3 regions of the Candidatus Izemoplasma sp. genome follow, and region 1 is predicted to be linked to each of the others. Evidence: riboswitches for the same ligand, from Rfam matches in the RefSeq annotation. Region 1 holds a riboswitch; each other region holds the start of a gene.
What was found. A riboswitch is a leader RNA that binds a small molecule or an ion and turns the genes downstream of it on or off. The one in region 1 is predicted to bind cyclic di-GMP.
Positions count from the first base shown of each region.

Region 2: it holds a riboswitch for cyclic di-GMP, as region 1 does, so the genes downstream of both, AC2LE6_RS03355 (fibronectin type III domain-containing protein) here and mreB (rod shape-determining protein MreB) in region 1, are expected to answer to the same signal.
Region 3: it holds a riboswitch for cyclic di-GMP, as region 1 does, so the genes downstream of both, AC2LE6_RS03105 (sensor domain-containing diguanylate cyclase) here and mreB (rod shape-determining protein MreB) in region 1, are expected to answer to the same signal.

Region 1 covers NZ_CEXEES010000016.1:11,250-21,937, reverse strand. The annotation lists gene mreB (rod shape-determining protein MreB) at 1-412, opposite strand, end outside; gene mreB (rod shape-determining protein MreB) at 412-1,449, opposite strand; cyclic di-GMP riboswitch class I at 1,595-1,677, opposite strand; gene AC2LE6_RS03730 (alpha/beta fold hydrolase) at 1,750-2,670, opposite strand; gene AC2LE6_RS03725 (pyroglutamyl-peptidase I) at 2,680-3,273, opposite strand; gene AC2LE6_RS03720 (hypothetical protein) at 3,350-3,742, opposite strand; gene AC2LE6_RS03715 (hypothetical protein) at 3,739-4,383, opposite strand; gene AC2LE6_RS03710 (PHP domain-containing protein) at 4,380-5,213, opposite strand; gene AC2LE6_RS03705 (hypothetical protein) at 5,291-5,851, opposite strand; gene AC2LE6_RS03700 (amidase family protein) at 5,956-7,383, shown strand; gene AC2LE6_RS03695 (DUF445 domain-containing protein) at 7,400-7,996, opposite strand; gene AC2LE6_RS03690 (VOC family protein) at 8,024-8,401, opposite strand; gene AC2LE6_RS03685 (hypothetical protein) at 8,412-8,678, opposite strand; gene AC2LE6_RS03680 (lysophospholipid acyltransferase family protein) at 8,687-9,835, opposite strand; gene AC2LE6_RS03675 (pyridoxamine 5'-phosphate oxidase family protein) at 9,918-10,376, opposite strand; gene AC2LE6_RS03670 (DMT family transporter) at 10,423-10,688, opposite strand, start outside.
Region 2 covers NZ_CEXEES010000014.1:17,296-27,983, forward strand. The annotation lists gene AC2LE6_RS03355 (fibronectin type III domain-containing protein) at 1-2,145, opposite strand, end outside; cyclic di-GMP riboswitch class I at 2,230-2,313, opposite strand; gene AC2LE6_RS03360 (HD domain-containing protein) at 2,545-3,135, shown strand; gene AC2LE6_RS03365 (aldo/keto reductase family protein) at 3,132-3,959, shown strand; gene recG (ATP-dependent DNA helicase RecG) at 4,014-6,023, shown strand; gene plsX (phosphate acyltransferase PlsX) at 6,079-7,065, shown strand; gene rnc (ribonuclease III) at 7,065-7,745, shown strand; gene AC2LE6_RS03385 (DnaD domain-containing protein) at 7,819-8,433, shown strand; gene nth (endonuclease III) at 8,421-9,044, shown strand; gene AC2LE6_RS03395 (hypothetical protein) at 9,129-9,665, shown strand; gene AC2LE6_RS03400 (helix-turn-helix domain-containing protein) at 9,870-10,688, shown strand, end outside.
Region 3 covers NZ_CEXEES010000013.1:2,067-12,754, forward strand. The annotation lists gene AC2LE6_RS03065 (F0F1 ATP synthase subunit A) at 1-377, shown strand, start outside; gene atpE (ATP synthase F0 subunit C) at 421-684, shown strand; gene atpF (F0F1 ATP synthase subunit B) at 711-1,235, shown strand; gene atpH (ATP synthase F1 subunit delta) at 1,235-1,750, shown strand; gene atpA (F0F1 ATP synthase subunit alpha) at 1,763-3,271, shown strand; gene atpG (ATP synthase F1 subunit gamma) at 3,284-4,165, shown strand; gene atpD (F0F1 ATP synthase subunit beta) at 4,179-5,585, shown strand; gene atpC (ATP synthase F1 subunit epsilon) at 5,597-5,989, shown strand; cyclic di-GMP riboswitch class I at 6,093-6,168, shown strand; gene AC2LE6_RS03105 (sensor domain-containing diguanylate cyclase) at 6,251-7,510, shown strand; gene AC2LE6_RS03110 (biotin--[acetyl-CoA-carboxylase] ligase) at 7,693-8,361, shown strand; gene AC2LE6_RS03115 (biotin transporter BioY) at 8,358-8,897, shown strand; gene acpP (acyl carrier protein) at 9,005-9,232, shown strand; gene accB (acetyl-CoA carboxylase biotin carboxyl carrier protein) at 9,310-9,753, shown strand; gene AC2LE6_RS03130 (acetyl-CoA carboxylase biotin carboxylase subunit) at 9,753-10,688, shown strand, end outside.

The DNA.
Region 1 (10,688 bases):
CTGCTTTGATTTCTTCTTCGATAAATGTATCTCCTATACCCATAGTTCTGGCTAGTTCGATCATGATATCTCTTTCAATATTCGTTACTTCACTTGGGCAACAAATAACACATGAACTATTAGATAACTCACGCTCTGTTAAGTTCGATACTTTATCTAAAACATATCCAACCAACGCTTTTGCTGCTTTCATATCGCTAATTACACCATTTTTCAATGGTTTAATAACACTTATTTTGTCATGTACTTTTCCAAGCATTTTGTGAGCATCCTCACCGGCAGCTACAATTTTTCCAGATTCTCTATCAAAGGCAATTACACTAGGTTCATTAAAGATGATTCCTTTTTTCTCAAGATACACAAGTAGGTTCGCAGTACCTAAATCGATTCCTAAGCCCATACGATCAGCCATTAGCTTCTCAATTCTCCAAAGTAATGTGCTTTGTTCATCTTAAGTAATTTCTTAGTCCCGTTTACGACTGCGGTCATTGGGTTGCTTGAGATATTAACTTCAACTTTAGTTACTTCTTCTAAGTAATCTTTGATTCCTTTGATTTGTGCTCCTCCACCAGTTACTAAGATTCCGTTTTCAACTAAATCTCCAGCAAGTTCAGGTGGTGTAGCTTCTAGTGTTGCAATTAATGTAGCTTTGATTGATTCAAAACAATCTAATAAGATGTCTCTTATTTCTTTTGCTTCTACTATTACTTGACCTGGTAACCCAGTAACTAAGTCTCTACCCATTGCACGGTATTGAAGAGTTTTTCCCTCTTCATCTGCTGGTAGTTCTCCAGTTAGTGATGCTAACTCAATTTTAATCTTCTCCGCAGTTTGCGGTCCGATTTCAAGTTTATGCACTTCTTTTACGAAGTCTGTGATTCGATTATCAAAATAATCTCCTGCTACTTTGATTGATTTACTTAATACAACATCTCCTAAACTTAGAACACCAAAATCTGTTGTTCCTCCACCGATGTCTACTACTAAGTGTCCACTAGGTGTATAGATATCTATACCTGTCCCAATGGCTGCAGCTTTAATTTCTTCGTCAATTTTAACGTCGTCAATTCCAAGTTCTAAACCTAACTGTAGAATAGCTGCTTTTTCTGTTTCTGTGATTTCTGATGGGATACATATCAGTAATTTATTGATTTGTTGTGATGTTTGTACAAATAATTGATCAAACGTAAACAACAAGATTTCTCTAATCATATCAATATCTGATATTACTCCTCCGTTTAAGGGTTTTACAACCTCAATTTTGTCATGCACTTTACCCACTAATTCTGCTGCTTCTGTACCAACTGATACTACTTTGTTGCTTTGTTTATCAACGGCAATAACACTTGGTTCATTAAAGACAGTACCTCGTCCTTCAACATAAATTAGGAGATTAGATGTGCCAAGATCAACGCCTACGTTAATCTTTCCTTTTTTGTTCTCGCTCATATAAGCCTCCTTCTAAATTTATAATGATAATGGGTATAAAATAAACAAAAAGCGCCCTTAATCAAAAGGACGCTTAAATCACAATATTGGTATAACTGAAAAAACCCTTTTTTTATCCCGTGATTCCAAAAAAGTTTGATCATCATATTGCGGTCCGGCTGGCATTGGTTTTCCATTAGCCCCGTGACTTTGCGTCTACGCGTTTCCACGTATTTGCCTTTTGAATATTCATTTTATACACTCTAAACTTATCACAAGAATTTTTACATGACAAGTGTTTTTTAAATAAACTTTACAATTTTACAAAGAAGCAGTTAACCATTCATCAATCAATTTATAAGTGGTCGTTTTCTTTTTCTCGTTTAGTATTTCATGTCTGAAATCTGGCATTAACTTTAAAGTTAACTGGAAATAACCATGTGCATTATATAGTTCATACACATCTCTTACACCTTCACCATTTTCACCAACTGGGTCAGCTTTTCCACTGACAAATAAAATTGGAATATCTTTTCCTTCACTTATGATTTCTGACTTGTTAACTTTGACACACATGTCCAAAAACTCGATATAGAATGTTGGTGTATATGCATATCCTGATAGTGGATCATTAATATATTTTTCTACTTGTTTCTCATCTGTAGATAACCAATCGAAATCTGTTTCTGGATTCTCCATACCTTTTAAAAGTGGTTTGTTTAACATTTCACTTAAGAATGGCGAGATTTTATTACCTTTGAAAAGTTTGATTGTTTTAGCAATCAGTTTTGGTAAGAATACTTTACCGCTCTTGATGATTGGTAATGTCCCCATGATTATAGCAGCATCAATGTATGTTGCGTATTTTGTTAAATATCTTCTTGCTATAATACTACCCATAGAATGTCCTAGTAATGTATAAGGCACTCCTTTAAACTCATCTTTCAATTGTCTAACGATGTAATGAGCATCATCTATCAAGTATTCAAATCGATCTGCGTCTGTAAATTCACCTACAGAGTAAAACTCTTTGTCTATACTCTCTCCATGTTTTCTATGATCATGAGCAAACACTGCATATCCTTTTTTTGATATCCATTTCATAAAATTCATATAACGTTCTTTATGTTCACCCATTCCGTGAAAGATATGAATGACACCTTTGACTTCTTCTGGGACATACCCTAAAACACTAATTATAACTCCAAATTTTGCTTCTACTTCAAATCTTCTTTCTTCCATAATTCCCTCCTATAAACAAGTCTTGATAGAATCGATGATTCCTTCAAGAATTTGTGGTAATGGCATGTGGTATAAGTTTTTATGCTCTTGTTCACTCATAAGAGGAACGTGGATAAACCCAGCCATTATGTTTAACTTATTTTCATCTATGTAATGTAGTAATCGATACATTATATCGTTACACACGTAAAGTCCTGCGCTATTAGAAATACTACAATCAATTTTCTTTTCATTCATGATTGTAATCATTTCTCTTATTGGTAATGTTGAGAAGTATGCATTGTTACCTTCTTCGATAATAATTTCGTCAATATATACTGTCCCTGAGTTATCAGGATGTGTTGAATCATTTACATTTATAGCTACTCTTTCAGGAGTAATTCCTTTTCTCCCAGCAGCTAGTCCTAAACATATGACAACATCTGGTTTATGAATTTCTATTTCTGTTTTCAATCTAGAAAATGACTCATTGTATAAAACTGGTAGTTCTATAGGAATAATTTTATGACCTTTGATTCCTTTTGGTAATAGTCTTACAATTTCTTGTGTTGGGTTTTCCTGATTGTTTTGAAATGGCTCAAAGCCAGTAACTAAGATATTCATAATACCACCTCTAGTACATTATAACATTTTTTATCTTGTTTAAAAATGTAAAAATAAAAAGACCATTATTGGTCTCTTAATTTATTGACTGAATATCACTTATCGAATGAATTAATGAAATATTATGTACGATATTATTTTTACTTATATCTACTATTTCATTCTCGTTAATATACTTTAATATTCTGTATGGTGTTTCCAGTAAAATGATAATTACTTTTGTAGATTTATCATCCCACCTATATAACATTGAATTTGTTTTTTTATACTTGATTCCATATAGTTTACCCTTAGCTAATTCAATAACCTTAGGGCTATTTATTGTCAATTGATGTGTGTCACTTATTTTAAAAATGAATACGTTATACGTTTCATTTTCAGTTGTTAGAGTGTAATGAAAAGGCTGTTTTCTACTTCTCTTAACTGTCCCTTTACTTTTTAAGTTTTCTAATGCTATTTTCTTTTTCAATTGGTTTCCTTTTTGTCTTGAAACATACCCAGTAGTAAGCCAAGTACAATTCCCAGTAATGCCGCAAAGATTACACGGTATTCAGGGCTAATAATAAATGTTATTGTATGTGCTGGTATCCAAAACAAAGGGATAGTTTTAAATACTACAAACGAAATAAATGCTGGCCAGTTTACCATATTCACTGAATCTAAAATTGATATCTTATTGTTGTTTCCTCTTTGTTCAATGAATGTATCTGTTACTCTGTGAAATGCCATCATCATCGGTCCAAACGTTACGTTCATGATCGTTGATACTAGAATTGCATGTACAAAGATGATATCTGTGTTTGGTAATAAGTTGTTGTCTTGTAAGAACCATACTCCTTGATCAAACAATCCAAACATCATTACTACAAGCATACCAATAATACCCCAAACAATTGCTTTATATAGCATTCCTGTAGGTATACTCCATGCTCTTGTTTTTATTCTTTTTCCAATTATATCTCCTAGACTAGCTAAGAAGAAAAACTTAACAAATCCACCTAGATACTTATAATCGCTTGCGAATGATAAGAAGAAATCTCTAGTAACAATGAACACCAATCCGATTGTTAGTAATACCATTCCAAATGTTATCAAATAGTCTTTTTTCATAGCGTTACCTTTTCCTTATACATTGTTAAAAACTCTTCAACATCTTCACCAATATAATACTCGCCTACAGTTCCATGTTTTGAATCGTTTTTGATTCCGTGGTAATCACTACCACCAGTAATAACCATTCCTCTTTTACTAGCAAAATCTTTGAAGAATGATTCATCAAATTCATCGTTTCTATAATACCTAGCTTCAATTCCATCATAGTTATATGAAAGAACTTGCTCTCTTATTTTTTCTTTAAGTAATACTGGATGTGCTAATACAACAATACAGTTGTTTCTTCTTAGCAATTCAATACCTGCTTCTACTTTGAGTTTACTAGAAGGAACGAATGCTTTTGAATGATCCCCTATAAATTCTTCAAATATATAATTGAATGAATACTCAGGATAGTTTTTATTTATCGCTTTTGCGATATGTGGTCTTGCGATAATACCATCGGAGAAAGATAATACATCATCATATGTTATTTCTATATTGAAATATAATTTTAATTTGGAAATAAATTTTCTTGTACGGTCTTCTCGACTTTTTTTAATGAAAGTATAGTACTCTTTCATTTCTTTATTCTCATAAGATTTATCTGTGAAGTATCCCAAAACATGTACCGATCTATTTTGTTCTAATGTTGATAGTTCAATTCCAGGTATATATGTAATACCCAAACTTTTTGCAAGTTTAAGATTCTCGTCTACATTTCTACATGTATCGTGATCAGTAATACTTATGACATCTAATCCATTTTGTGCTGCCATCTTTAATAATTCTATGTTGGTCTTAATACCATCAGAGAACGTTGTATGTGTGTGTAAATCTGCTTTCATATTATCACTCCAAACCAGTAATATTATATCTTATATATTGATACTTTTAAAGAAAAAAACAAAAGAGTAGATTTTCTCTACTCCAAGTTGTTTTTGTAATAGTTGATTGCTTCTTCTAACGAAGCATTTATACCACCAATTGTCGTAGTAGCGCTACTGTTTCCATCAATACCTAGAAGTACATCATTGGTTAGGTAGAACTCCACACTCTTTGAAGGGAACTGATCTAAGAAACTATCCATTGTTATGAATGATCCCCAGTTTTCTGATTCCTCAACAATGATCAATGAGACGATTTGATTTTGCTCTTTATCAATCAAAACCATAAAATCTACAGTATCCCAACGACCCATAAATTCCATTCTAATCGCATAAAACTTTTCTTCATTTAGATCGTCTTTTCCAACATATATATTCACAATTGTTGTACCTGTGATATCTTCAGATATTGTTGAAAATGAAAGTGACTCTAATATATCTTCCTCAATAAGAGTTAGAATACTTCCAGGAACTTCGATTATTATGTCATCTTCAGGTTCATCTCTGGATCCATTATCTTTGTAAGGATCATCTTTTACACAAGATGCTAATGTAAAAACAAACAGTAAACTTAGTAGTATTAAGCTAATTTTTTTCATAATATCACTCCTATATACTGTTATTTTATCAAAATAGCTTTGATAGGGAAACTAATTTGCTACTTTAAAGAGTTATTTGGTATAATAAAAAAAGAGGTGATTGAATGTTTAACTTATTAGAATGCTCTATAAAAGATATTAAATTTGCTTTCAAGTTCAATGAATTAACGTCAAGGCAACTTGTATTACAATACTTAAAAAGGATTGCCGAAATAGATCAAGGCGACATAAAGTATAACAGTGTCCTTGAAGTTAACCCTGATGCATTATTTGATGCTGAGGTAAAAGACCACGAACGTTCTATTGGAAAAGAAAAAGGAATTTTACATGGAATCCCTGTTTTACTTAAAGATAACATTAATACTTTGGGAAAAATGCATACTACTGCGGGAACAAAAGGATTTGAACATAACTATGCTCCTGATGATGCCTTTATAGTAAAGCGTTTAAAAGAAGAAGGCGCAATAATCCTAGGTAAGGCTAATCTAACCGAACTTGCAAACTTCATGACTCAAAATATGAGAAATGGTTATAGTTCTCTTGGTGGGGAAGTTCTTTGTCCGTTTAATACATCAATAGACCCTTCTGGAAGTAGTTCAGGTAGTGCTGTTAGTGTTTCTTTGAACCTTGCTCCAATCGCAATTGGAACTGAAACTGGTGGAAGTATAATTAGTCCGAGTATGCAAAATGGTGTTGTTGGTATTAAACCAACTATGGGATTATGTAGTAGAACTGGTATTGTACCAATATCTTCTACTTTAGATACTGCTGGACCAATCGCAAAATCTGTTTATGATGCTGCCGTTTTATTAAGTGCGATGCGAGGTAACGATTCACTAGATCTTATCACAAATAAAAAAGAAGATACATTCATTGATTACACAGAATTTCTAAATGATGTAAAACCAAAATCATTGAGAATTGGTATAGATAGAAGTTATTACGATATATTATCAAGTAAAAGGAAAGACGTGTTCAACCATACTCTTGAGTTATTAAAGAAGAACGGTGTCACAATTATTGAAGATTTAGAATTAAAACCTTCTACAAAAATATTTCATGTAATGCTATATGAGTTCAAACAAGTTTTTAATACTTATTTAGCTTCTTTAAAAACAGCGACAAAGATTAAAACATTAAATGAACTTATCCTATTCAATCGTGCAAATGAGAAAGCATGCTTAAAATATGGACAATCGGTTATTGAAGAAGCACAATATAAAACAAGTGGACATTGTAATGAGCTAAAATATATTGAAAGTTTAGAAGAAAGATCAGAATTAAGATCTATGCTTCATAAAACATTTAAAGATAATAATCTTGATGCCATCTACTTTGCCAACTATACTTCACTTGGACCACATTGTGGATATCCCGCAATGACTGTACCTATTGGAATTGCAGAAGATAATATACCTGTGGGTTCATATTTATTAGGTTCTGAATTTGGAGAACCCAGACTACTAAAAGTTGCACAATTATTTGAGAATATAACAAAAGGTAGAATCAATCCATTAAAAAAAGAGGACTAGTAATTCCCTCTTTTTTTTATATCCAAATTGTAATAAAGTATTGAACCAAACCAATGATTGAACCAAGTACTAAACCAATAACTTCAATATGTCTAAGCTCTTTATTCATTAACCCAAATATGATTTTCTCAAATTGTACAAAATCTAGTTGATCGATTCTATCTTTAACCAATGACTTAATATCTAGTTGTTCTTTACCTTGTTCTTTTAGTTTCTCGATCAAATCATCAAACATTTTATCTCCATCTTTTTCAATGAAGTTTTCAATCATTTTATCGATGTTGTCACCCAGAAACATTTTTGCCATTGGTGGAACTGCCTCTGTGATTTTTTCTGTAATTGTAATTATAAGCTTCTCTTTCATTACAAATATGCTATCTTCACTAAGTAGTTTTTCCATAATAGTATCTGTACTTAATAGTTCTTGTTCTATTGTTTCTGCTAAGCTAATAGCCATTTGATTTTTTCTTTTTGGAAAAACTCCTTGAAATGTAAAAAACAATATCTTTACAGGATTGATTGGACGAAACAACATTTTGATTGCCACTTTGTTTGTTATGTAACCAATCATCCCACCTATCATTACCATTAATAATAATTTCAATAAAACCATGTTAACACCTCTTAATTATTGTATTTGTTAGAAAACTAGTAAGTCCTCATCTTTTAAAAATTCTTGTATCTCAAAATGATGTCCTTCTTTATCCTCAAAGAAGAAAGATTGAAGTGGTATCTGTGGAAATTGTGTAATTTCAGAAAGATTCTCTACTTCCATTTTGCTGATTTTTGCGTATGCTTTTGTAACATTTCTTGTAGATAAACTTATCAATGTATCTTCCTTAATATTCATTCTACTTTCTTTTGTTACAATACCTAAATATCCTTTTTCACTTACTTTGTATACTCTTGCAAAGCCCTGATCCATAACCAACTTAAGACCTAGTATATCTTCAAGAAAAGAGATACCATATTTTAAGTTCTCATAGTATATAAATGTAACTAATGATGTATATTCCATAAGTATCCCCCTATATATCTTTTCTTTGTTTTATTTGTTTATAATAGTAGATTCCAAGATCAGTAACAACCATTAGTAGATTGATTGCGTATAGGAATATAACAAAGTCAAAACTATAGATTATCTTATGTGTGATTCCAAAAATATACCCTGATGCAATAACATATAAGAAGATAACACTTTTACCTTCATTTGTTTCTGTTCTTAAACTTTTAAATATTGAAACTGGCCAAGCAGCTCCAAAACATATTAACATAAATATCTCAAAAACACTCATATAATCACCTAATATTTTTCTTGTAAAACTCTAACAAATGAAGCACTGTATTTGTCTAGTTTTACTAAATAGTTTTTACCGTTGAATGTGAAATTTAAATCTCTTCTTAATGCAAGCATTGGATTCTTTATGTCTTTACAATGTATTGATTCTTCTAAATCACCAGTGAAAACAAATTGGCCATTTTTATATGTAAGGGTCACATCTCCAACTAGATTGTTAATCCCGGTTTCAAAATCTGAGTAATAAAGCTTTGCTTTTGATTGAATGGTTGATTTCTTTAGTTCTGATCCAAAGTTTCTTTGATAATTATCCCACTCTACAAGATTATCGAACTTAAACCCTTCGATAAAACCATACTCGTTAATTGCTCCAATAGTTTTACAACTATTACATGTAATTGAGTTTCCTGAAGTTGTAATTGAGTTAATAGAATCACAGTTTGGACAAACATACGTTCCGTTTTCAAACCCTTCTGCGAGTTGTTTTCCTTTGTGCTTTATCATAACATTTCTCTGATATTCATAATCATTATTGTATATAGCCTTTTTCGTTACTTCCTCTATCTCTTCTAGAGACATATTCTTTAAATCTTCTTTTTTAATTGTAATGTGGAAATCCATTTGAGCTCTTCTGTTTTTTCTTTTCCCAGTTGCCCATCTAGGTCTAGATAAGTAACCACCTTTTGTATTTATAGTTACTAAATCTACTTTTAGTTTTTTGATTAATTTATATGTTGATGGCTCTATATAGTTTGTTTCACCATAGAAAGTAGTGTCTCCCTCAGGGAATATTAAAACGGGGTACCCCTTTTTAACTACTTTGAATATTGTCTTCACTGATTGAATATCTGCTTCACCTTTGCTTTTTGGAATTGCGTGAGCTATTTTACCAAGTAAGTATTTGGTTGGTTGTCTAACAAAAAGCACTCTTGATGCAATCGAATATGGTATATTTCTTAATTTTAGCTGAGAATGAATGACATCAAACATAAAAGTATGGTTACCTAATAATACGTAAGGTTCTTTTCTGTTTGGTTTAAATCCATCATGGTAAATATATTTAACCTTAAAGTCAAAAAACATCCAAATTCCAACAAGTATTCTAATCGTGTTTAATCTAAAATCTTTTAGTTTATCTCTCCATGTTCTTTTCATATGACTCTCCTTTAGAAAACTATACAAGTATTTTACTTTAAAACCTCGAAAAATACAATAAGAGGGACAAATAGTCCCTCATTTATTTACGCTCTTTTCCTGTGATATGATCAATTGTGATTTCTACAAGTTGAGTACTCATATATCCTTTTTTAACATACTCTTTTCCCTCTTTAAGAAATGATGAACTATATTTCTTGATGAGTGCCATTAGTATCTCTTGGCTGGGTTCAACTAATTTTGCTTTACCAAATACGATAACACTTTGAAAATCTGTTGTAAACTCTTCTTCAATGATCTCATTTTTAGTGATAACAGCAAGTGAAACAAGTTCATTGTTTTTAATGTTGTCAATCTTGTGACCTGTCAGTGCTGAATGAAAGTAGATTTTTCCATTTAGTACTGCATAGTTCACAGGAACTGTATAAGGATAACCAGTATGTGATATTGTACCAAGTACACCGTCTATTCCTTTTTCTAGGACTTTGAACGTTTCTTCTTTTGATAATTCTTTTTTATATCTTCTCATTTTTGGAAACATAATATCACCTCAAGAGTATTATAACAAAAAAACCTGTTAAACAGGTTTATTTTTTTTTGAATATATAGAATGCTGCTCCAAAGATAACTGCATATCCAATGAGTGACATTGGATGCGGAATCTCCCCAAGGAACATCATACCAAGTAATGCTGCAAAAACAACATTAGTATAGTTAAAGATAGAAATCTCATTTGCAGGTGCAAATCTGTAAGCCAGTGTTGTTCCAAATTGTCCTACAGTTGCTGATATTCCAGCTAAGAACAGAAATACTATTTGTGTTCCATTCATTGGAGCGTTATTAAATAGTAGTA
Region 2 (10,688 bases), on a different contig from region 1:
TTCGTAAACAACAACTTCAATTACATTAGATTCCATTTGGTCTAATACATTCCCATCTTGGTCTAATAATGTTAATTGATATACATAATTTCCAGTTTCTGTGATTTCATCTAATAATGCAGTTTTTAATGATCCATATTCTAATGTTAAATGATAGAAGTCTTCTGTTTCTAAGCGTCTTTCTACTCTGATCATTGCTACTTCATCTTTAATAATGTCCCAGTAAACATGAACTTTTTCATCCCAATTGTAGTAACCTTCGAAATTACCGATCTTAGCGTTTTCTTTTAATCTTATGTAGTATTCAGTAACTTGCTCATCTACAACTTCACCAAGGTCATTTACTGCGCTTACTTTGAAGAAATAGTTTCCATCAGGTAAGTCTTTTATTTGTAATGATGAAGTGACACGAGGTACTTCAATATATTCAGTCCAGTTTTCTTGATCTAATGAATATGAGATTACATGTGTAGTATAACTACCTTGACTTCCCCACCATAGATAAATTGAATTATCATGGATGTTTTGGTTTCCATCTAAGTAATATACATCTGTTGGTTCGTCTAAATTTAGATTATCGTAAGATACAACAACTTCGTTCCAACAAACTGCAGATCCCATTTCGTTTTCTAACTCATCGTAACCAGTGATTCTATAAGTATATACACCTTCAACAAGCTCATACACTCTTACATAATCTTTGTACCAGTTATTATTGTCAATGATTTCAGTTTCTTCTTCTAATATAACTTCCCAAGTTAATCCACCATCACTTGATTTTTCAATCATAAAGAATTTTACAAATTGTTGGTTGAATCCAAAGTTGAATTCTACTTCTCCAGTTGATTGATTATGCCAAGCATTTAAGTGATAAACATGTTCCGGTATTTGAATAGTAAATTCCATAGACTCTAAACTATCTAGTTCCTCACCGTTCTCATCTAATACAATTACTTTGTATACATAAGTTCCAGGTGCTAAATTTTCATCTTCATGCATAGTTTTTAAAGACCCAAATTCACCAATGACTTCATATTCTGTATCAAGAGTTCTACGTTCTAGAACTACAACTTCAACAGTATCATTCATAAATTGCCAATCTAGATTAATACTATTTGAATCCCATTCAACCCATCCGTTAAATCCACCTAGTAGAGCATCTTGTTTAACTCTAACTGCTTCGGTTGAATCGATTGATGCAACAACATTATCTTCATTTATTGCACTTACTCTATAGAAATATAATCCGTCTGTTAGTTCTTCAAATGAGAATGATTGAGCGATACGTGGTACTTCAGCTACAAGTTCCCAGTTTTCTTGATCTACAGATTTCTCTAATAGGAATCCTTCAAAATCTCCCGATGCATCCCACCATAGATTAACCATTTTAGAGTAAGTATCAAAGTTACCGCTTATATGCCATAACTCAGGTATTCCATCAAATTGTTTGTTATCAAATGATACGTTGATTTCACCCCATGAGTTCATTTCTTGAAGAAACTCATTGTTTTCGTCAAATGCTACCATTTTGAATACATAATTACCTTCGTCAAACTCATAATATAATAGTTGATTCTTAGAGAATCCTTCATCATCTAAAACCAGTTCAGCTTCAATGATTTGTTCCCAAGTTAATCCACCATCACCTGATTTTTCAATAACGATATACGAAATACTAAATTCATTTACACCGAAATTGAATTGTACAACACCACTACCTGAATCAAACCAAGTGTCAAAGTGATAGATGTATTGTGGTTCGTTAACATAGATAGAGAAATCATCTGATTCAAACCTTGAATCTCCAAATTCATCCACTACAACGATCTTAAATCTTACATCTCCATAAATACTATAATTGTATGATATGATTTCATCATCGACTTGATAGTCGTTAAATTGATGAACTTCTTCCCATTCCCCTAATAATTCATTATACATTTTTAAATGTATTGATTCTAAAGCAACCTCACCAGTTTCTTCATCTTCTTTTGGTTCTGGTATCTTATACGATATATGAATTTCTTGCATTCCTTCATCAAACCAGAGATTTGCCTCTACTTGATTTCCCCCAAGTAATTCATCACAACCAGATAAAATAAACATTCCTGCGAATAACGTTAGTCCAATTAATAATCTTTTCATATAATTACCTCCTAATTATGTTTTGAAAAGGGTCCAAATTGTATAAAAAAATATACAATCTGGGTAGATTGTACAAAGTTATCTTTGTGCAATCCAGCCAGCGTAGGTTTAACCCGTAGCTCTGTGATTTTGCGTCTACACGTTTCCATGTATTTGCCTTTTATAACTTCATTGTAGGAGAAGATACTTTGAATATCAAGAGAAACTGAAAAGTTTCACATCATATACACAACTACAATATGGACATACACATTATAAACACAACTATAGCACTTTAGTGACTACGATGATAAACTGGTCAATAGTTTGCTTTTACGATACACCCTCTTTTTTAAGGAATGAGTCCTCATCTGTGTTATAATAAATTTAACGTTTAATAATCTTTTATGAGGTGAATATATGGATATTAAGAAAATAGAATTATATGTAAAATCTAAACTTGAATTTGAGTCAAGCGGACATGATTATCTACACGCTTTGAGAGTTCTTGAGAACTCGAAAAAATTGATTACTGATTCAGTTGATCAAGATGTTGTTTACATTTCAGCTTTGATTCATGATTTGATTGATCATAAACTTGAAGAAAAGCATAAAGCAAAAGAGTCTGACATTATCACACTATTAAAAGAATCTAGATTAAAAGAAGAACAGATTGAATCGGTATTAGATATAATTAAGAATATCTCATTCTCAAAAGGTAATGTTCCATCATCATTAGAAGGTAAAATAGTTCAAGATGCAGATAGATTAGATGCTCTTGGTGCAATAGGAATTGCAAGAACATTCGCGTATGGTGGCAAAAACAATCGCCTAATATATAATAAAGATAGCATTGATGATACAGATTCGGTTTCACACTTCTATCAAAAACTATTTAAGTTGTCAGAATTAATGAATACAGAAAAAGGAAAACAAGAAGCATTAGAACGTACAAAATTCATGAAACAATTTATAATGAAGCTAGATGAAGAAACTGGAGGAGACTTATGATTATTAGAGAAAGTTACACATTAAGCAACAATGTAAAAATTCCAAAAATCGGATTAGGTACATGGCAAGTAAAAGAAGGCGATGAAGTATACAAAAGTGTTATAGCAGCTCTGAAGAACGGGTACAGACATATTGATACCGCAGAAGGTTACCAAAATGAAAAAGGTGTAGGAGAAGCTGTAAGAGATAGTGGAATACCAAGAGAAGAGATATTTGTTACAAGTAAGTTAGAGTCGCATATAAAAACTTATGAAGGAGCAAAAGAAGCATTTAAGAAAACGTTAGACGAACTAGGATTTGACTATTTAGATTTATTCCTAATACATGCACCTTGGCCTTGGAGTAATATGGGACAAAACTGTGATGAGGGAAATGTCTTAGCATACAAAGCTATGGAAGAACTATATAACGAAGGACTTATAAGAGCCATTGGTGTTTCGAACTTTGAACCAAAACACTTAGATAACCTATTAGCTAACACAACTATAGTACCTCATGTCAATCAAATTGGATATTTTATTGGTTTAGATCAATCCAAAACAATTGAATACTGTAATGAAAGAAACATATTTATAGAGGCATACAGTCCACTTGGTATAGGCTATCTACTAAGTAACGAAGACATAAAAACAGTGGCAGACAAATACTCTAAATCAAGTGCACAAATATGTATTAGATACTTACTACAGAAAAATGTTGCACCATTACCTAAAAGTGTAAACGAGAATAGAATCATTCAAAATACTGAAGTTGATTTTGAAATATCCAAAGAAGATATGACGTTCTTAGACACAATAAAAGGTGACCCAAGAAGATGGGATTAAAAAGGTAATTTATTACCTTTTTTTATATGTTATAATATAGAAGTGAGGTGACATATGAGTCATTTAGAAAGTATAAAGGGAATTGGCCCTAGAATGAAAGAGAAACTAAATCGTAATAAAATTTACGATTGTTTTGATATCATTAATAGATTCCCAACTAGATACGAAATATACCAACTCATAACACTAAAAGACGCTGTAGATAGCGAACGAATCACTATTGAAGGTAAAGTAATAAGTGTGCCTAATGTGGCATTCATAAGAAGAAATTTTACAAGGTTATCATTTAACGTAGTTATAGAAGAACGTCAATTCAAAGTCTCAATTTTTAATCGTGAGTATTTAAAAAGCATTCTAGACTTAGGAGAAGATATTGTCTTAACAGGAACAATTGATCGTCTAAAAAACTCATTTACAGCAACAACTTTAAAACTTAAACGTAATTTTAAGAATGAAATAGAACCTATTTATGGATTAGATGGAATCAGTGATTCTCAATTTAATAAACTATTTAAACTGAGTTATGAGGAGTATGGTCGTTTCATAGAAGATGACATGCCTGAATATCTATTAAAGAAATATAAATTAATCAATTATGGAAATCTTCTAAAAATTGTCCATAACCCAATAACTATGAAAGATTTGTCTAAGATTGAACGAAGAATCAAATATGAAGAATTGTTCAAGTTTCAGTTTAAAATTCAATATCTTAGATTAAAGAACAAATCAAAGAAATCGGTATTAAAGAAATATGATATTAATGAAGTAAAAGCATTTATTTCATCATTGCCTTTTGAATTAACGGATGACCAAAAAAAAGCAACGAATGAAATTATGAAAGACATAAAATCTCCGTACATAATGAATCGTTTACTTCAAGGAGACACAGGTAGTGGAAAAACCGTTGTTAGTGCAATCACAATACTTGCCGTATTGAGCAGTGGACACAGTGTTGCCATGATGGCACCAACCGAGATACTCGCAAAGCAACATTTTAAAACATTATCGAACTTCTTTAAACATACTCCATATAAAATAGTGTTTTTAACTGGTAAAATGACGAATGCTCAACGAAAAATTCAGTTAGATATCATAAAAAATAACAAGTCATTGATTATAGGAACACACGCTCTATTTAGTGATGATGTATTATATAAAGAACTAGGATATGTAATCACAGACGAACAACATAGATTTGGAGTGAACCAAAGAAAAAAATTGAGAGAAAAAGGGTTTAACCCAGATGTTCTATATATGTCAGCAACACCAATACCAAGAACACTTGCAATATCTTTGTTTGGAGATATGGACATTTCAACTATTAGAGAAAGACCTAAAAATAGACAAAAAGTTGAGACCAAGCTTTTTACAAACACGCAAAAGGACTTAGTATATATGCTGATTGATGAACAATTGAAACTCAATCATCAAGTATATGTAGTTACACCATTGATTCTAGAAAGTGAATCACTAGATTTAAACAATGCACAAAGAGTGTATAGCGATCTAAGAAAAAGATTCAGTAACCATACAATTGGTATAATCCATTCAAAAATCAAACAGGAAGACAAAGAAAAGATTATGGATATGTACCAAAATAATGAAATCAATCTACTTGTATCAACAACAGTGATCGAAGTTGGTGTTGATGTACCTAATGCAAGTTTAATGGTCGTACTTGATAGTGACAGATTTGGATTATCACAACTTCATCAACTCCGTGGTAGAATTGGGAGATCTGACATAAAATCGTATTGTCTACTTGTATATAAGGAAGATAGTGAATCAAAAGGTAGACTTGAAGTCTTAGAAACAGTGGATGATGGATTTGAGTTAAGTGAACAGGATTTGAAACTCAGAGGTCCAGGAGATTTCTTTGGATATAGACAATCAGGAGACATGAAATTTAGAAAAGCTCATATTGTAAATGATCATAAAATTCTTGAGGTTGCTCGCAATGATGCGTTAGAAATACTAACAAACAAAGAATCATATAGTAGAAAAGAGTATTCAAAGTTGTTTAGTTACTTAAAAAGCATGTTAAAGAAATCAAATTTTGACTAAATATGATATAATAAATTTGGCTTAATCAAATAATGAAATACAAGAGGTGAAAGCAATGATAAAATTAGCAATTGATGCAATGGGTGGAGATTACGCACCAAAGGAACAAGTAGAAGGCGCAATGCTTGCTGTTAAAAACATTAAAGACATAGAACTTACTCTATATGGGGACAAAGTAGAGATAATGAAATATCTTACAAACACTGAAAGAATTACAATCGTTCAATCAGAAGGAGTAATTGATATGGGTGAAAAAGACCCAATAAGAGCAATTAGATCTAATAGGAATTCTTCGATGGCACTTGCTTTATCAAGTGTTAGAAGTGGAGATAATGATGGAGTTGTAAGCAGTGGAGCTACACAAGCTTTAATTGCCGGGGCTCATATTTTAGTAGGTAGATTGAAAGCGATGAAAAGAACGGCAATCGCACCATTGATTCCCAATGTAAAAGGTGAAAGTTATATCTTATTAGATGCTGGTGGAAATCTACAAATCACTCCAAAATATATGCATCAACAAGCAACTTTTGCAGCAGTTTATGCAAAAGAAGTAATGGGTATTGAAAATCCAAAAGTTGGTTTGATTAATATAGGTACAGAACCAGGTAAAGGTAGAGAAATAGATAAAGAAGCATTTGAAGAATTCAGTAAATCTGAAAACTTTGAATTTGTTGGAAATGTTGAACCAAAAGAAGTATTAGATCCTCCTTGTGATATTTTAATCAGTGATGGATTTACGGCTAATATAGTAATGAAGTGTATTGAAGGGACAGCAAAAGGTCTTGGTAAAATATTGAAACAAGAAATAACAAAAGGATTTATGGGTAAAATAGGATCTTTAATCTTAAAAAGTAGATTAGGTAATTTCAAAAAACGATTGAGTTCAGAAGACATTGGTGGAGCTATGATATATGGTCTACGTGGTGTTGTTGTAAAAGCACAAGGTAGCAGTAAAGCATATGGATTTAGTAGTGGTATCAGACAAGCTGCAACAATCGTTAGATCTGACGTTTTAAATAAAGTGAAGGCAGTATTAGAATAATGACAGAATTAGAACTTTATTTTGGGTTAGACTTTGACAGTAAAGAGTTGTTAAAAAAAGCACTCACTCATTCATCATATGCAAATGAGAATAACTGTGAAAGCAACGAACGTCTAGAATATGTAGGAGATGCTGTACTTGACCTACTTATGGGAGAGTATCTGTATAAAAAATATCCAGAATTTCAAGAAGGAGATCTTACAAAGAAACGAGCAAAGAATGTTTGTGAATCTGCATTAGTAGAATATGCAAAAGAATGCGATTTAAAAAAATATTTACTCCTTGGAAAAGGGGAAGAAAAATCAGGTGGTCGTGATAGAATTGCCCTTCAAGCAGATGCCTTTGAAGCACTTATTGGGGCTGTTTATATGGACAAAGGACTACTAGAAACAAGAAAGATATTTGACAAAGTTGTGATTCCTGTAAGCGAACGAGACACAGAAGATAACTTCGTTGACTACAAATCATACCTACAAGAGTTAGTCCAGTCAGATAAACGTTCTCTAGTTTACCGCATTGTAAAAGAGAGTGGACCATCACATGATAAAACCTTCCAAACAAGAGTATATATGGATGATATTCTAATGGGTGAAGGTATTGGTAAAAGTAAGAAAATCGCTGAACAAAACGCAGCGGAAATGGCATTAAAAAAACTTGCCATCAGGTCAATAAAATTTTAAGAGATTGTTTGAAAAAATAATCTTTTTTTTGCATTTTTTTGTGTTATAATATATTTCCAAGTGGGGTGGAATAATGGAAATCAAAGAGTTAAAAAGGTTCATAGAAAAAAACATAGTTGACTTCTCTGAACTATTACTAAATAATTACTACAAGTTAGGACTAGATGAAACAGATGCTGTTATTCTAATTAAACTAAGATACTTAATGAACAAGAATGTTCCGTTTATAAGCCCAAAACAACTTTCAGAAACATTATCTATCTCATCTCAAACTACCGCAAAAAGATTAAACGCTTTAATCGACAAAGAAATTCTAAGATTAGAATTGGTTCGTGGTGAGAATGGAAAAGAAAGAGAAAGCTATTCACTTGATCGTATATACGAGTTAATATTACTGAGTGATGAACCAAAAGAGAAGATGACTAAAGAAAAAGAATTAGTTGAATTATTTGAGACTGAATTCAATAAACCTTTAAGTGTTTTAGATATACAAACCATCACCAAGTGGTTGAATGAAGACAAATACACTTTCGACCAAATTAAAGACGCATTATTTCTAGCTGTAAAGGCTAGAAGGAAATCTATCAAGTATGTTGATGGGATCTTACTAAAAGAGGCTGAAGCACCAAAAAAAGTGTATAAAAAGACAAATCTAATGAGAGATCTACATAAAATATGGGAAAGATAGAAAAGGTATTAGATGTCCTACAAAATTTATTCCCAAATGCAGAATGTGAATTGGTTCATTCAAATGGTTTTGAGTTGTTGATTGCTGTAATGTTAAGCGCACAAACAACTGATAAATCAGTAAATCTTTTAACCAAAAATTTATTCAGTAAATATAAAACTCCACAAGACTATGTCGATGTGGAGTTATCAATATTAGAACAAGATTTAAAGAGAATAGGTCTTTATAAGAATAAAGCTAAAAATTTAAAAGCACTGAGTTTAAAAATAATAACAAATTTCAATAATATGGTACCATCAAGTCAAGTAGAGTTAGAATCATTACCTGGAGTTGGTAGGAAAACTGCGAACGTTGTATTAAGTGTATGGTTCAATGTTCCTAGAATTGCAGTTGATACTCATGTAGAAAGAGTATCAAAGAGATTGAAGTTGGCTTATAAAAAGGATTCAGTTGTTAAAGTAGAAGAAAAACTGATGAGAAAATTACCCAAAAACAAATGGAGTGATACTCACCATAAAATGATTTTCTTCGGAAGGTATCATTGCACTGCGAGAAACCCAAAATGTAATGATTGCCCATTAAAAGACGAATGTCGATACCCAAATATTTAGAGACTTAGGTCTCTTTTTTTATTTATTCTTAAAATATACATATTTATTTGTTATAATGGTATTAGAGTATAAGGAGTTGATTTGATGAATGTAAAGAATCCAGAGAAGATAAAATTTAGAGAACGTGAGAATGTTAGAACCTCATTTAGTCTAAAAGGTATTGGAAAAAATTCAAAATTAGTTGTTTTGACAGATCAAAGAATTTATTTCGCAGGATCATCTAAAAAGAAATTAAAGAGAAATTACGGAATTGATTTCATAAATCTAGATTCAGTAACAGCTGGTTCAGTATCCAAGCAAAAGGGTATCTTGTTTAAGCTTATCTTTTTACTGACACTTGTAGTTGGAGCAGCATTTACACTTGCTGATCCATTGAAAGATAGTTTCTCACTACTTTATGATATACTTGGTAACATTGGGTTACAAACCAATGGACAAATGATTGGATTTGCACTATTAGGTGTATCTGTTTTTGCTCTGTTGATTCATATTAAGTCAACAAAAAAGGTCATCGTCCTTAAACATATGGGTGGAGACGACTTATTATTACCAATGAATGGTGTAAATGATGATGACATAAATAATTATTTAGAAATCATCGCTGATGGTATTGATGGATAAAAGAGACAATTATGTCTCTTTTTTATTTGACCAAAAAGAGACATTTTTGGCATTTTCCTAATACAATTATGTATAAATAGTATACATAATATTAGAAACTGAAATAATAAATATACAGGAGCAAAATATAGTATAGTTTCTCAATAATTTTTTCCACGAAAATATTGTTTTTTTTATACAATTAAGTTGGGAGTTGATAGAATAATGAGCTTAGCTAGTATAAAAAATAAAATTGAAAGAAGACTAAAACATAGTCAAAACAAAAACGAGTACCAAGAAATAGGTACATATATAAAAAGGAGGAGAAAAGATCTCAACATAACACAAGATGTTGTATCACATGGGATATGTAGTGTTTCATATCTTTCTAAGATTGAAAACAATCAAATCACACCAAATGAATATTTTATTAAGGAAATAATGACAAAACTGGAAGTGAAAGAAGATGTAACACAAACATTTTTAAATGATGAACATTTTTTGAAAGACTTAATAGAAGCTTTCTTCTATTTAGACAACACATCAATCAAACAGAAATTCGAACATATTAAGCCACTTGAATCCGGAATTCTATTTCATCTAGGTGAATTGATTTTTAGTATTTACAGTAAGGAGCACAATAGTTACATTGTAATATCAAAACTTGAACATTTGATCCCAAATATGAATGATTTTGAGTTAAAGACATTTCTTGTATTCAACGGGTTGTTTCATTACGTGAAGGAAAACTTTAAAAGTGCATTTGAGATATTTGATTTGATAGATTCAATTCACTATAAAAATGACTATTTAGACGGAATATACAATATGTATACTTTTATTACGAAACAAAGACTTAAAAAGAAGAACATATCGATATTAAACTATGAAATCGCACAAAAATTATTCGCAAAATACTTAAATAGAAAAAGAAGCCAGTTACTGTTACTTGAAAGAATTAAGTACATTAAAGATGAAGATGTATTCAGAGCAGAGCAAATGATATCAAATATATTTGAAGGACATTTAGATGCCGAAACAAAA
Region 3 (10,688 bases), on a different contig from region 1:
TAACAACACCATTATCAAACATAAATGTAGCACTAGGATTTAGTGCACTTGCATTTGGTTCTATCCAAGTAGCGGCAATGTTTATTAAAAACCCTTTTAAACACGCTAAGGGAATGTTAGAACCACACCCGGCGTTCTTACCGATTAATCTAATCGGAGAGATTTCAACGCCATTTGCGATGGGACTTCGTTTATTTGGAAACATGTTAAGTGGATCAATTATCGGAATCATCGTATATGGATTAACAAGTTGGTTAGGAGTAGTATTTGGAGCCTTCTTATTACATCCAATATTTGACATATTCTTTGGAGCGATTCAAGCATATGTATTCTTCATGTTATTCTCAATATTTATGAGTATGGCAGTAGAAGATTAATTAAGGAAAAAACTATAATACAAAAATTAGGAGGAAATAGAACATGGGTAATTTATTATTTTTAGCAGCAGAGTATAACGAATTTTTCGTACAAGGTTTAGCAATGGTTGGTGCAGGTATCGCTGTACTTACAGGAATCGGGCCTGGTATTGGGCAAGGTTACGCAGCAGGTAAAGCAGTTGAAGCATTGGGTAGACAACCTGAAGCAGAAGGTAGCATTAGAACATTAATGATTACTGGACAAGCTATCGCAGAGACTACTGGTTTATACGGTTTAATCGTAGCAATCATCTTAATCTTCGCATAATCCAATAACAAGAAGGAGGCAATTTTATGGACAAAGTTGCAGAGTCAATATCTAGTTTCATAGAAAATGCTATTAGTGTTAATCCAATTGAGATGTTAATTCAAGTATTAGCAACTCTACTATTATTTCTTGTTGTTAGATATTTCTTTTGGGAAAATATCACTGGATATTTAAGCAATAGAAAAGACTTAATGAATTCTGAAATAGAAGAAGCACAGAACAGTAACTTAGAAGCACAACAACTGAAAGAAGTTGCAGAAATTGAACTTCAAGATGTTCGTAACAGCGCAAAAACAATTATTGATGAAGCGAGAGATCGTGGAGAACAAGAACGTACTAAAATTGTAGGTGTTGCAAAAGTTGAAGCGACAAAAGTTATGACAAACGCAAAAAAAGAAATTGATAGTGAGATTGAAAAAGCAAAAAGTAGCATAAACGATGAAATCGTAAGTGTTGCTACATTGATGGCAGAAAAGATAATTAAGAAAGAAATAGACGCAGAAAAACATAAGGACTTAATCAACGAAGTCACTAAAGGGGTAGCCAATTAATGGGATACCTTGCGTTTCAATATAGTGAAGCGTTATTTAGTCTAGCAATCGAAGAAAAACAAATTGATTCTTTATTGAATGATTTTGTAGCATTCAACGATAGTTTAGATGATGAAATCTATAAATTTCTTAATCATCCAAAAATCACTAAAAAAGATAAAAAAGAAGTTGTTGGAAATGCAATTTCTAATTCATTACTAAAAAACTTTATTTACGTATTGATTGATAATTCAAGAATAGATTTATTAGATGATACATTGGTTGAATATAAAAAGCTATATGACAATCAAAACAAAGTTTTAAAAGTTACCGTTTATTCAAGCAAAGTATTGTCGGATAAACAAAAACAGAATTTAATTGATAGTTTAGAAACAAAAAATAGTCGAAAAGTAGAATTAAACAATGTTGTAGATACCACAATTGTTGGTGGGCTTAGAATTGAGTATGAGGGTATGATACTTGATGACACTATTAATAATTATTTACATAGTTTAAAGTCGAACTTATCGAAGTAGCGAGGTGAAAGAGTGAGTAAGATTAATCCTGTAGAAATCAGTTCTTTAATCAAAGAACAGATTAAGAAATACGAAAAAGAAATCAAAACAGAAAACGTCGGTACGGTAATTAGTGTCGGTGATGGGATTGCCTTAGTTCATGGACTTGATAACGCGATGAGTGGAGAGTTACTTATCTTCCCTGGAGATATTTATGGGCAAGTACTTAACTTAGAAACAGATCATGTTGGAGCAATTTTATTAGATGAATCAACTTCTGTTAAAGAGGGAGATATCGTTAAAACAACTGGACGTATATTAGAAGTTCCTGTAGGGGACGAACTAATTGGACGTGTTGTTAATGCATTAGGTCAAGCAATTGATGGAATGGGTAAAATTGAAACAAAACAAACAAGACCAATTGAACGTAAAGCAACAGGTGTTATGAGCCGTAAATCAGTAAACCAACCACTTCAAACTGGGATCAAAGTATTAGATGCTTTGGTACCAATAGGACGTGGGCAAAGAGAGCTTATTATCGGGGATAGACAAACTGGTAAAACAGCAATCACAATTGATACAATCATCAACCAAAAAGGGAAAGATGTTATTTGTATCTATGTAGCAATTGGGCAAAAAGAAAGTACAGTAGCAAACGTGTATGAAACATTAAAACAACACGGAGCTATGGATTATAGTATTATCGTAAGTGCATCAGCAAGTGAACCTTCACCGTTATTATATTTAGCACCTTATGCTGGAGTAACAATGGGAGAGGAATTCATGTTCGCTGGGAGAGATGTATTAATCATTTATGATGATTTAACAAAACATGCGATTGCATATCGTGAGTTAAGTTTATTATTACGTCGTCCACCGGGTCGTGAAGCATACCCTGGTGATGTATTCTATTTACACTCAAGATTACTTGAGAGAGCTGCGAAATTAAATGATGATTTAGGTGGAGGTAGTATTACTGCTTTACCAATCATTGAAACACAAGCTGGAGATATATCTGCATATATCCCAACAAACGTAATCAGTATTACAGATGGACAAATCTTCTTACAAAGTGATTTATTCCATAGTGGTGTACGTCCTGCGATCAACGCTGGATTATCTGTATCACGTGTTGGTGGTTCTGCACAAATCAAGGCAATCAAAAAAGTATCTGGGACATTACGTCTAGACTTAGCAGCATACCGTGAATTAGAAGCATTTACACAGTTTGGTAGTGACTTAGATGACGCTACAAAAGCACGTCTAGAACGTGGAAAAAGAACTGTTGAGATATTAAAACAAGGTTTACATGCAACAATGGATGTTGAGAAACAAGTAATTAGTATTTTCAGTTTAACAAATGGTCATTTAGACAACGTTAAACTACAAGACATATTAAGATTTGAACGTGATCTTCATGACTTCTTTGTTAATGATGATTTAGGAAGTAAACTTCTTAAAGAAATCACAGATACAAAAGGATTACCAAACATAGAACAAATGAATGATTGTATTGCTAGATTCAAAAAAGTATTTGTATAGGGTGGTGTTAAAATGGCTTCGATGAGAGAAATTAAATCACGTATCACAGCGACAAAGAAGACATCACAAATCACAAAAGCTATGCACATGGTTTCTGCTTCAAAACTAAAAAAAGCAGAACGTTCAATCAAAGGATTCCGTCCTTTAATGTTTCAACTTAGAAATATGATTGATAACCTTCTAGACACAGATGATTTAAGTCATCCAATGTTAGTTGAAAGAGAAATCAAGCAAAGGTGCTATATATTAGTTTCAAGTGATCGTGGATTAGCTGGGCCATATAACTCAAGTGTATTTAAAGCGTTTAAAGCATACGTAGAAAAACATCATGGAGATAACGATAACTTCACAGTAGCTACAATTGGGCATAAAGCTCATTCATACGCAAAACGTAACAAATACAATTTACTGAATAAAGAACCAATTAATATTCGCGATGACATTCAATTCATTGATTTTAAAGAAGTAACGGAATCGTTTATCAAAGATTACTTACACGATAAAATTGATAAAATTGTAGTATTTTATAATCACTTTATAAATACAATTTCACAACAAGTGGAACATTTCCAACTTCTTCCAATCGCCAACGGATACAGTTCTGTTACTGAAAAGGAAAAAGAAGAAGGAATGAGACTAATTTATAACTATGAACCTAGTCCACAAGCAATCATAAATCACTTATTACCAATGTATGTTGAAAATACTTTATACGGAATAATCTTAGATGCAAAAGCAAGTGAGCATGCATCAAGAATGACAGCTATGAAGAGTGCAACCGATAACGCAGAAGACTTAATTCAAACATTGCAATTACATTATAATAGAGCAAGACAAGCTGCAATTACAGTTGAATTAACTGACATCATCGGTGGTGCGAACGCAGTTAGCTAGAGGAGGAAAATTAATGAATGGTAAAATAGTTCAGGTTATGGGACCAGTTATCGATGTTAGTTTTGATGGTGAATTACCAGAGATAAACTTTGCATTAGTAGTTGACGTTCCAGCTGATAAAAATAATGGTGTACCTATTAATTTAACTTTAGAAGTTTCTCTACATTTAGGAAATAACGTCGTAAGAACAATCGCGATGGATTCAACTGATGGTGTACAAAGAGGAATGGAAGTTAAAAATACAGGTGCTCCAATAAGTGTACCTGTTGGAGAAGCTACTCTTGGTAGAATCTTTAATGTATTAGGAGACGAAATTGATGGGAAAGAAAAAGTTCCAGCTGGAACAAAATTCAGTCCTATCCATAGACCTGCTCCAAAACTTGATGAATTATCAAGTGAAATAGAAATTCTTGAAACAGGAATCAAAGTAGTAGACTTATTAGCTCCTTATATTAAAGGGGGAAAAATTGGATTATTCGGTGGTGCCGGTGTTGGTAAAACTGTATTAATTCAGGAATTGATTAATAATATCGCACAAGAACATGGTGGAATCTCAGTATTCGCTGGTGTTGGAGAGCGTACACGTGAAGGAAATGACTTATATCACGAAATGACTGAATCTGGAGTAATCAAGAAAACAGCCATGGTATTCGGACAGATGAATGAACCACCAGGTGCTCGTATGAGAGTTGGATTAACTGGTTTAACAATGGCTGAGTATTTCCGTGATCAAGAAAAACAAGATGTTTTATTCTTCATCGATAATATCTTTAGATTCACACAAGCAGGTAGTGAAGTTTCTGCGTTACTTGGTCGTATGCCAAGTGCCGTTGGTTACCAACCTACATTAGCAACTGAAATGGGTAAATTACAAGAGAGAATCACTTCTACTAAAGAAGGTTCAATTACATCAATTCAAGCAGTATACGTACCGGCCGATGATTATACGGATCCGGCACCTGCGACAACATTTACACATTTAGATGCAACTACAAACTTGTCACGTAAAATATCAGAAGAAGGAATCTACCCTGCAGTAGATCCACTTGCTTCAACATCTCGTGCATTAGCGCCTGAAATCGTTGGGCAAGAACATTACGATATCGCTCGTGAAGTTCAAAGAACAATTCAAAGATACAATGAATTACTTGATATCATCGCAATCTTAGGTATGGATGAATTAAGTGAAGATGATAAACAAGTAGTACATAGAGCAAGACGTATTCGTTTATTCTTATCACAAAACTTCCATGTTGCAGAACAGTTTACTGGACAAAAAGGTACATACGTTCCAGTAGAAAAAACAATCAAAGGATTCAAAGAAATCTTAGAAGGAAAATACGACCATTTACCAGAAGAAGCATTTAGACTTGTAGGTAGTATTGATGACGTTCTTAAAAAAGCTGAATCAATGAACTAAGGGGGAACTATATGAATATATCTGTAGTAACACCTCAAGGAGAATTATATAAAGAAGAAATAGATTATGTAGTCGTTACATCTAAAATGAATGGTGAATTCGCTATTATGCAAGGACATATTCCAATAATCAGTACTATAGATACTGGATATGTAAAAATGATAAAAGACGAAAAAGAAGTATTTGTAGTTATCATTAATGGAGTTGTAGAACATCAGAGCAATCAAATTAATGTAATAGCCCAAGAAGCTCACGTCGGAATATCAAAAGATAGTGCAATGGATCATTTAAACAAGGTTCGTGAAGAAAGACTTGCTGAGAACAAACGTAAAAACGTTGATTTCGCAAAAGCAGAACGTGAACTAAAAAAGAATGTAAAAGACGCAAAAGCAGGAAGTATTTAATCAAAAAGACAGCATATGCTGTCTTTTTTATTTATAAAATGATTGATTAATACTTCGGTTATTTGTAAAAATGAGAATGTAGTGTTATAATTAAAAGTACCAATAAAATCAAAGGTAAACTATATGCGAATATGGGGCACAAAGGTACAGAACTCAAGAAGTTTGCTGTACTTACATAATTTATTCGGTATAGGACTGATTACAAAACTATACACTTTATTAGTGTGTAGTTTTTTTATTACTAAGGGAGAGGTGATATTTATGGGGCGTAAATATTACAAGTTTCTTATATTTGTTTTGATTGCAATAGGATTATTACTAGTTATGGATTATTACAATTTTGAACTATTCCACTTCACAATAGAAATATTTACAATGTTTATTGGAGTAATGATGTTCATCATAGCTGTAAATAGTAGAGAGTATTCTGAAAAGGCTTTGTTACTGCCATTAGGTGTAGCATACCTTTATATTGGATTACTTGATTTTATGCATGCATTGTCATTTGAGGGGATGGGAATCATCAAAACGAGCACAAATATAAGTAGCCAGTATTGGATCGCTGCAAGATTTATGGAGAGTTTAGGGCTACTTGTAGTCTTGTTTACTTTCATGAAAAAGATTAAGTTAAAGTATTGTTATTCACATGTATTCGGTTTGTTTTATGTAGCAATAGTATATTATTTAATTAACTCTGAAAGATTACCTGCATTTTATATACCTGGTGTAGGGCAAACTAATTTGAAATTGATATTGGCAACTTTTGTTATTGTTTTCTTGTTGATTTCAATAGTTTTGACACAAGGTATAGAAATGAAGAGTGATAACAAGAAACTGCTTATATTGATTTTACTTCTAAAGATTGCATCCGAAGTAATGTTTACACAGTATACTGGTTTGCACGAGAGTTTCGTCACAATAGGACATATATTGAAATTTGTTTCATTTGCAGGACTTTACATACTATTTATTAGTGAGATTGTAAATAATCCATACTCGAAACTATTTAGTGTCTTTCAAACAAGAGAAGAAGAGTTAACTATTTTAGCTGAAAGAGACTCACTAACTGGCATCTATAATCACTCAACAACATTTATTAAAATTGATAAGATGTTGGCTAATATTGATGGGGATCAAGATATCGCAATTATATTGATCGATATCGATGATTTTAAACTTGTGAATGACACATATGGGCATCAAAAAGGTGATGAAGTGTTAGTTGAATTCTCTCAGATGTTATTGACTTGCGATATTCAAGGAAAAATCGTGGGTCGTTATGGTGGAGATGAGTTTGTTATAGCATGTCCTACATTAACGAGACAAAACATTGATGAAAGATTTGCGATTATTGAATCTAGGTTATTGAAATTGAATAAAAAGATTGGTATTGAATTTACGTTTAGTGCAGGAGTTGCATTCTATAATAAAGGAGATACAACCAAGGATCTTATTTATAAGTCGGATATCAAGATGTATGAGGCAAAAAGAAAAGGTAAGAATTGTCACGTCATTTGGTAAAATAATATAAAATGAGCATAAAATTGCTCATTTTTTATTTACTTAAAAATAAATTTATTTTTTTATAATGGCTTTAACAGTCCACGAAAACCTTTGTATGAATGTTGATTCATTTGACATTCAAAGTATTATATATTATGATTTCTTAATATATATGGAGGTGGTTTTTACTGAATTTTCAAATAAAATATTTTAACGAAATTGATTCGACAAACGATTATTTGAAAAAGAACTATTTGACTCAAAATCACCTAGATGTTGTGATATCAAAATCACAATCAAAAGGGCGAGGTAGAAGTGACCATGTATGGGAAAGTCCAAATGGTAACCTATACTTCAGTTACATTTTGAAGAAGGATATTTTCATCGATAATTTGTTTGTGGAAATCTCTAAGATTTCAGTCGCAATTATCAAAACATTAATGAAATATGGAATTACTGCTTCAATTAAATATCCCAATGATATTTTGGTTGGAACTAAAAAAATTGCAGGTATCTTGATGGAAACACAAGGTGCAATTGATTTAGATTATATTGTAGTCGGGATTGGAATAAATATTAATCAATCGAACTTCAATAGTCTTCATAAATTTGCCACATCAACCTATCTGGAAAATGGTATTGAATTAGATCCAAATAATGTTGCATTAAATATTATGAATGAGTATGTTAAGCCACATACATTCAATGAGTATTTGAAGCACTCAATAATATTGAATAAGAGAATCAAATTTAACAATCAAATTTTTGTTGTTAGAGAGATTTTAGAGGATGGAAGGTTATTCCTTGTCGGGAATGAAAAACTCTATGTAAGTCCAAATGAAATCAGTTTAAAGGAGATTTACGAATGAAGTTAACAACAAGAGAAATGGTATTGGTTGCAATCATCCCAGCTTTGATGGCTGCGACAGCAACTGTGAGTATACCATTAGGTGCATTACCAGCGATCACATTACAAACAATGTTTGTGTTTATAGCTGGATTATTGCTTAGAAAAGATTTAGCGTTTCTAAGTATGGTAGTTTATATCATTTTAGGAGTAATTGGTTTACCTGTATTTGCGGGTGGTACTGGAGGAGCAGGAATTATCCTTGGACCAACGGGTGGATTTATTATTGCATTCCCAATTGCCGCATATTTAACTTCAGTGTTTAAACATGTAATTATTCTAAATAACGAGTATATTAGTTTGTTTGGATTGATGTTCATCATCAACCTTATTATATATATGATTGGTGGCTCATATTTCATGTATTCACTAGATTGGAATTTACTAAGTACTGTTGCGCTTTTCGGGACTTATATACCAGGTGATATATTGAAAATAATTGCTGCAATATATGTATATGTGAACATACGTTCACACGTAACATATGAGCACTCGTAAATATGATGGAACCAAAGGTTCTTTGAACCTCAAAATAAATTGACAAGACATAAAATATACAGTAAAATTACGTATATTTTTAAGTAAAAAATAGGAGGAAACAAATTATGGTATTTGATAAAGTAAAAGAGATTATTGTTGAAGAATTAGGTGTTGAAGCAGAAGAAGTAAAATTAGAATCTACATTAAATGATGATTTAGGTGCTGATTCACTAGACGCTGTTGAGTTAATCATGGCATTAGAAGATGAATTTGAAATTAAGATTTCAGATGAAGCTGCACAAGCATTTGAAAATGTGAAGCAAATCGTTGAATTTATCGAAAGCGTGAAGTAAAGATTTTCGTCTGAAAATCTTTACTTATTTTTTCATTAAAAAAACATTTGAACATCAAAGTATTCGGGAGGAAAACAATGGATTTAAGACAAATAAAAAACCTTATGAAAGAATTTGAAGATTCTAAGATTCATAAGTTAGAGATAAATGATAAAGACTTTTCTATTAAATTAGAAAAAGAAGATGTAAAAACAGTTTCGGTGGCACAACCAGTATTACAAAGTGCTCCAGTTCAAAACGCACCTGTTTTGGAAACTGTATCTGAAGAGGCAATTGCTTCTGATTATACTGAAGTAAAAGCACCACTAGTAGGAACATTCTATCAATCACCATCACCAGACAGTGACGCATTTGTCCATGTTGGCTCAAAAGTATCTAAAGGAGATACATTGTTTATAGTTGAAGCAATGAAAGTAATGAATGAGATTACTTCTTCTGTAAGTGGTATTGTTAGATCAATCAATGTAACTGATGGTACTATGGTTGAATTTGGTCAAGTGGTTATGGAGATAGAAGAGTAGTGTTCCATAAAGTACTAATAGCCAATAGAGGTGAAATTGCAGTAAGGATTATTCGCGCTTGTAAGCAACTGGGAATTGAAACAGTTGCAATATATAGCGAAGCAGATAGAGATAGTTTACATGTTCAAATCGCAGACGAGAGTGTTTGTGTTGGAGGAGTTAGAAGTAACGAATCTTATTTAAACATGGAAAATATCATAACAGCTGCTGTGAATAAAGGAGCTGAAGCAATTCATCCTGGATTTGGATTCTTAAGTGAGAATAGTTCATTTAGTGATTTATGTGCTGAGTGTGGGATTACATTTATTGGACCAAGTGGTGAAGTAATAGATAAAATGGGTAATAAAGCCCGTGCTAGAGAAATAATGATAGAAGCAAATGTTCCTGTAGTACCTGGTAGTGATGGTGCTGTAGATAGTTTAGATGATGCAAGAGAAAAAGCTGTTGGAATAGGATTCCCTATTTTAATAAAAGCTAGTGCAGGTGGAGGAGGACGCGGTATGCGTGTTGCTTCTGATTTAAGTGAGTTTGATGTTGCTTATGAAACTGCAAGAAGTGAAGCATTAAATGGATTTGGAGACGACACTATGTATTTAGAGAAGTTCGTTTTAAATCCTAAACATATCGAATTCCAAATCTTAGCAGATAAATATGGAAATGTCGTTCATTTAGGTGAGCGTGATTGTAGTATTCAAAGACGTAACCAAAAGGTTATTGAAGAAGCTCCGAGTTTAATCAGTGATGATTTAAGATCTCGTATGGGTGAAGCAGCAATAAAAGCTGCAAAAACAGTAAATTATGAGAATGCTGGAACATTAGAATTTTTAGTAAGTGATGGTGAGTTTTACTTCATTGAAATGAATACTCGTATTCAAGTAGAACACCCAATTACTGAAATGGTTACTGGTGTAGATATTATTAAAGAACAAATCAAA